2 regions of the Streptomyces sp. NPDC052064 genome follow, and region 1 is predicted to be linked to the other one. Evidence: riboswitches for the same ligand, from Rfam matches in the RefSeq annotation. Region 1 holds a riboswitch; the other holds the start of a gene.
What was found. Region 1 has a riboswitch for thiamine pyrophosphate ahead of thiO (glycine oxidase ThiO). Riboswitches for the same ligand answer to the same signal wherever they lie in the genome.

Region 1 (3,176 bases):
TCCAGGCCGGTCCGGCCGGGTCCCCCCGCCACAAGGTCGTGTCGGCCGCCGCGTGATGCCCGGCGTACTGCACGAACCGCCCGAACTGCTCGGACCAGAAGTACGGCACGGGGTCGTACACCGCAGGGGTCTCCCCCGACGCCCGGCCGACGATGTTCACGGCGACCGTGCGCGGCCCCTGGAGGGCGTTGTCCCAGTGGTGCACCAGCAGGCGCTCGCCGTACCGGCCCGAGGGGAAGGAGGCGCAGTCCCCGACCGCGTATACGTCGGGTGCCGACGAACGCAGGTGCTGGTCGGCCACGATCTCGCCGTGCGTGCCCAGCTCGATCCCGGAGCCGGACAGCCAGGCCGTGGCCGGACGGGCGCCGATGCCGACGACGACCGCGCCGGCGGGCAGCCGCGAGCCGTCGTCGAGAACCACAGCGCCGGGTTCCACACGCTCCACGCGCGCGTGCGTCCGCAGCACGGCACCCGCGTCGGCGTACCAGCCGGCCATCGGCGCGGCGACCTCGGCGGGCAGCGCCCCGGCGAGCGGTCGGTCGGCGGCCTCCACGACGGTCACCGCGCAGCCCGCCTCGCGCGCGGCCGTGGCGAACTCCGCGCCGATCCAGCCCGCGCCGACGACCACGATGTCGTGCTGACGGGCCAGCACCGGCCGCAGCCGCTCGGCGTCGTCCAGGGTGCGCAGCAGATGCACGCCCGGCACGCCCTCCGCCCCGGTCAGCCGGATCGGTTCGGCGCCGGTCGCGACGACGAGGATGTCGTACGGCAGGGGCCCGTCCTCGGTGTCCAGCTCATGATCCCCGGGGCGCAGGCCCTGCACCTCGCAGCCGAGCCGGAGTTCGATACCGAGGGCCTCGAAGTCGACGTCGAAGGCGGAGCCCTCGGCCTTGCCGAGCAGGACGGCCTTGGACAAGGGGGGCCGGTCGTACGGCTGGTGGGGTTCGGCGCCGATCAGGCTCACCGTGCCGGTGAAGCCCTGCTCGCGCAGGGCGACGGCGGTCTGCACACCGGCCATGCCCGCGCCCGCCACGACCACGCGCCGCGGCGCGGACGAACCTGGTTCCTGCGTCTGCTCGCTCACCTGATCACCATAGACAACTGACATTCCGTCAGTCAGCGCTCATGCGCAGTGACCTGCTCCACAACGCTCGTCCCGCTGCCCGCCTGGGACTCCCACTTCCAGCTCTCCTCCAGCCGCACCCGCCCGTCGGGCAGTTCCACGACCGTCGACACGCAGTGCCCGGAGGAGGTGGTTCCGTCCCCCTTGAGTTGTACGTACCGGAAGTCCAGCCTGTCGCCCTCACGGGTACCCACGAGATGTCCGCGCACGACGTCGCCGCCCGTGTACTCGGCCCAGACCTCGCCGTCCTTCTCGTGGTACGTGAACCGGGTGCGCGTCCCCACCTGACCCGGTGCCTGGTCGGCGACAGGGGCGAGGACGAGACCGTCGAGGGATCGGGCCATGGCGGTGGCTCCCTTACTGCCGCATACGGCATCGGGCTAGGGTGGGTGGCCAACGTAAGGCACTCGCGGGAGCCCGGACGCACCGGGCTGAGAGGGAGGCTGGCGGCCTCCGACCGTACGAACCTGATCCGGGTCATGCCGGCGAAGGGAGGGGCTGGACGCCCATGTCGCGTACGCGAACGTCAGACGTCCTCGTCATCGGGGGCGGGATCATCGGCCTGGTCACCGCGTGGCGGGCCGCGCAGCGCGGGCTCGCCACGGCCGTGGTGGACCCGGAGCCGGGCGGCGGAGCCGCACAGGTGGCGGCCGGGATGCTGGCCGCCGTCACCGAACTGCACTACGGCGAGCAGACCCTGCTCGGTCTCAATCTCGCCTCCGCCCGGCGCTATCCGGACTTCGCGGCCGAGCTCACCGAGCAGACCGGCCACGACCTCGGCTACCGCCGGTGCGGCACGCTCGCCGTGGCCCTGGACGCCGACGACCGGGCCCATCTGCGCGAACTGCACGCCTTGCAGCAGCAGTCGGGCCTGGAGTCGCAGTGGCTGTCGGGGCGGGAGTGCCGGCGTCTGGAGCCGATGCTCGCGCCGGGTGTGCGCGGCGGGCTGCGGGTCGACGGCGACCACCAGATCGACCCGCGGCGGCTGGCCGGGGCGCTGGTCGCCGCGTGCGAGCGTGCCGGTGTGGTCTTCCACCGGGTGTGGGCGGAGCGGCTCACCGTCGGGCGGGACCGGGCCACGGGCGTCGTCATGAACGACGGCACCCCGCTGGACGCCGGGCAGGTCGTACTGGCCGGGGGCAGCCTCAGCGGGCGGCTCGCGGGCGTCCCGGAGGACGTGCTGCCGCCCGTACGGCCGGTGAAGGGGCAGGTCGTACGGCTGACCATGCCGCAGCGGCACGGGCCGTTCCTGAGCCGGACCGTACGCGCGGTCGTCCGCGGCAGCCACGTCTACCTGGTGCCGCGCGAGAGCGGCGAGCTGGTCGTCGGGGCGACCAGCGAGGAGCTGGGCTGGGACACCACCGTGACCGCGGGCGGCGTGTACGAGCTGCTGCGCGACGCGCACGAGCTGGTCCCGGGCATCACCGAGCTGCCCCTCACCGAGACCCGGGCCGGACTGCGGCCCGGATCCCCCGACAACGCCCCGCTGCTCGGCCCGACCGGGCTGGAGGGACTGCTGCTGGCCACCGGGCACTACCGCAACGGCGTCCTGCTCACGCCGGTCACCGGCGACGCCATGGCGCACGTCCTGGCGACCGGTGAGCTCCCCGAGGAAGCCCGCCCCTTCACGCCGAAGCGATTCAGCACCGTCCCCGCACTCACGGAGCAGCCCGCATGAACATCTCCGTCAACGGGGAGCCCCGGGACGTCCGGCCCGGTACGGCTCTCGACACCGTCGTGAGGTCGCTCACCGCCTCGCGGTCCGGCGTGGCCGCCGCCCTCAACGAAACCGTCGTCCCGCGCGCGCAGTGGCCGTCCACCCCCCTGGCCGAGGGGGACCGCGTGGAAGTCCTCACCGCCGTCCAAGGAGGCTGACCATGGCCGACGATCCGTTTGTCCTCGGTGGTACGTCCTTCACCTCCCGCCTGATCATGGGTACGGGCGGGGCACCGAGCCTCGACGTGCTGGAGCGGTCGCTGGTCGCGTCCGGGACGGAGCTGACGACGGTCGCGATGCGCCGGGTGAACGCCTCGGTGCACGGCTCGGTGCTGTC
Region 2 (3,176 bases), on a different contig from region 1:
AATACGGGATCATCGGAGAACCTCTTTTCTTGATCCTCGACAATCCGACGCCCAATGGGCCATCTATGCGTAGCACGTCGCCGGACGGCGAAGACCCGCACCGCGTCGGGAACGCCTTGCTGCGACTCTCGTGGAATTGCGAATGACCCAAGCCTTTGGCGATCTCATATCCCGGATCGCCGATGAGGTGTTCTTCGTCGTGTTCGCGAACCGGAATCATCGACACGTTTGACACATGATTCCGGTTGGCGTGTGGCGGGCTGAAAACGGCAGAGCCCCCTGGGCCGTCCCTGGGCCGCCCCTGAGCCGTGCGAGCTGATCGACGATGACAGACGGTGATCACGGGTGACCGCCCCCACCCCTCTCTGGCCTGGGCTCCCGGAGTTGATCTGCCACACTGGACGGGTTATGCCTGCACCCGGAGAACTCACTTTCGTAGCCCCGCGCGGAGCCAAGAAGCCGCCGCGGCATCTCGCCGACCTCACTCCTGCCGAGCGCAAGGAGGCCGTTGCCGCTGTCGGGGAGAAGCCGTTTCGTGCCAAGCAGCTCTCGCAGCACTACTTCGCGCGGTACGCGCACGATCCGGAGCAGTGGACCGATATCCCGGCCGGCTCCCGCGGCCGGCTTCAGGAGGCGCTGCTCCCCGAGCTGATGTCCGTCGTGCGGCATCTGTCGACCGACCAGGGCACCACGCGCAAGACACTGTGGCGGCTGTTCGACGGGACGCTCGTCGAGTCCGTGCTGATGCGCTACCCGGACCGGGTGACCATGTGCATCAGCTCGCAGGCCGGGTGCGGGATGAACTGCCCGTTCTGTGCGACCGGGCAGGCGGGGCTCGACCGGAATCTGTCCACCGCCGAGATCGTGCACCAGATCGTCGACGGTATGCGGGCGCTCAGGGACGGTGAGGTGCCGGGCGGGCCGGCGCGGCTCAGCAACATCGTGTTCATGGGCATGGGCGAGCCGCTCGCCAACTACAACCGGGTCCTCGGCTCCATCCGGCGGCTCACCGACCCCGAGCCCGACGGGCTGGGGCTCTCGCAGCGCGGGATCACCGTCTCGACGGTCGGTCTCGTCCCTGCCATCCACCGGTTCGCCGACGAGGGCCTCAAGTGCCGCCTCGCGATCTCGCTGCACGCCCCCGACGACGAGCTGCGCGACACCCTCGTCCCCGTGAACACGCGGTGGAAGGTGCGCGAGGTCCTCGACGCCGGGTTCGAGTACGCGGCGAAGTCCGGACGCCGGCTGTCCATCGAGTACGCGCTGATCCGGGACATCAACGATCAGGCCTGGCGCGGTGACCGGCTCGGGCGGATGCTCAAGGGCAGGCCCGTGCATGTGAACCTGATCCCGCTCAACCCGACGCCAGGCTCCAAGTGGACCGCCTCGCGCCCCGAGGACGAGAAGGCGTTCGTGGAGGCGATCGCGGCCCATGGTGTGCCGGTGACGATCCGGGACACCCGTGGTCAGGAGATCGACGGGGCGTGTGGTCAGCTCGCGGCCACCGAACGGTAGTCTGACCGGCGTAAGCACACCTGCATTTCCGACACCTTCATATTCCGACAGGGGAGCGCCACAGCGCTGAGAGTGCGGCACACGGCCGCAGACCCTCCGAACCTGGCCCAGGTCATTCTGGGTAGGGAGATCGGTCATCACTCGAGCTGTTGCGCCCTGCCCGGGACCCCCGACAAGTCCCGGGCAGGGCCGCGTCTTCTCCTGGTCACTCCAGGAGGAATCCAGTGAGCAACAACAAGAAGCGGCTGACGGCAGTGGTCGTCGGGCTCGGCATGGCCGGCGCGCTCGCCGCGTGCGGGTCGTCCGACGACGGCCAGGGGTCCGGCGACTCCAAGACCGTGACCCTCGTCAGTCACGACTCGTGGGCCGCCTCGAAGGACGTCATCGCGGCCTTCGAGAAGCAGTCCGGCTACAAGGTGAACGTCCTCAAGGACGGCGACGCCGGGCAGGCCGTGAACAAGGCCATCCTGACCAAGGACAACCCGCAGGGCGACGTCTTCTTCGGCGTCGACAACACGCTGCTGTCCCGCGCCCTCGACAACGGTCTCTTCCAGCCGTACGAGCCGAAGGGCTCGGACCGGATCGCGCCGGAGTACCGGGCCGACCAGGACAAGCACCGGGTCACGCCCATCGACACCGGCGACATCTGCGTCAACTACGACAAGAAGTACTTCGCCGACCACAAGCTCGACCCGCCGCGGAGCCTCGCCGACCTGGTCAAGCCCCAGTACAAGAACCTCCTGGTCACCGAGAACGCCTCCACCTCCTCGCCCGGCCTCGGCTTCCTGCTCGGCACCGCCGCGAAGTACGGCGACGGGGGCTGGGAGGGGTACTGGAAGAAGCTCAAGGCCAACGGCGTGAAGGTCGTCGACGGCTGGGAGCAGGCCTACAACGAGGAGTTCTCCGGCTCGGCCAGTGGGAAGAAGGCCAAGGGGGACCGGCCGCTCGTCGTGTCGTACGCCTCCTCGCCGCCCATCGAGGTCGTCTACGCCGACCCGAAGCCGGCCGCGGCACCGACCGGGGTCGCGCAGGGCACCTGCTTCCGGCAGGTCGAGTACGCCGGGCTGCTGAGCAACGCGAAGAACACCAAGGGCGGCAAGGCGTTCCTCGACTTCCTGATCAGCGAGCGGTTCCAGGAGGACATGCCGCTCAACATGTACGTGTACCCGGTGCGCGAGGGCGCCCAGGTGCCGCCGGAGTTCGTGAAGTACGGGCCGCAGGCCAAGGACCCGGAGACCATGGATCCGGCGAAGATCGCCGACAACCGTGACCAGTGGGTCAAGTCGTGGACCTCGCTCGTACTGAAGTAACCGTCCGCGAGGACCGGCGCGGGAGCGCGGCGCGGCTCGGGCTCATCGCCGTGCCCGTCGCGTTCTTCGCGGTCTTCTTCGCCTACCCCGTCGCCGCGATCGTCGCGCGCGGTCTGAAGGTCGAGGGGGTCTGGCAGTTCGGGCGGATCGGGGAGGTGCTGGCGCAGTCCGATGTCCGGCACGTCCTGTGGTTCACCACCTGGCAGGCGATTGTCTCCACCGCGCTCACGCTGCTGGTCGCGCTCCCCGGCGCGTATGTCTTCGCGCGCTTCGACTTCCCGGGCAAGCAGGTCCTGCGGGCGGTCGTGACCGTGCCGTTCGTGCTGCCGACGGTCGTCGTCGGCACGGCGT

Region 2: another riboswitch for thiamine pyrophosphate. It lies ahead of ACZ6TU_RS22470 (thiamine ABC transporter substrate-binding protein); the one in region 1 lies ahead of thiO (glycine oxidase ThiO).

What each region holds. Positions count from the first base shown of each region.
Region 1 covers NZ_JBVJJE010000003.1:302,841-306,016, reverse strand. The annotation lists gene ACZ6TU_RS09270 (NAD(P)/FAD-dependent oxidoreductase) at 1-1,084, opposite strand, end outside; gene ACZ6TU_RS09265 (avidin-fold protein) at 1,117-1,467, opposite strand; TPP riboswitch at 1,523-1,634, shown strand; gene thiO (glycine oxidase ThiO) at 1,632-2,801, shown strand; gene thiS (sulfur carrier protein ThiS) at 2,798-2,998, shown strand; gene ACZ6TU_RS09250 (thiazole synthase) at 3,001-3,176, shown strand, end outside.
Region 2 covers NZ_JBVJJE010000008.1:120,761-123,936, reverse strand. The annotation lists gene rlmN (dual-specificity RNA methyltransferase RlmN) at 409-1,515, shown strand; TPP riboswitch at 1,555-1,661, shown strand; gene ACZ6TU_RS22470 (thiamine ABC transporter substrate-binding protein) at 1,788-2,825, shown strand; gene ACZ6TU_RS22465 (ABC transporter permease) at 2,801-3,176, shown strand, end outside.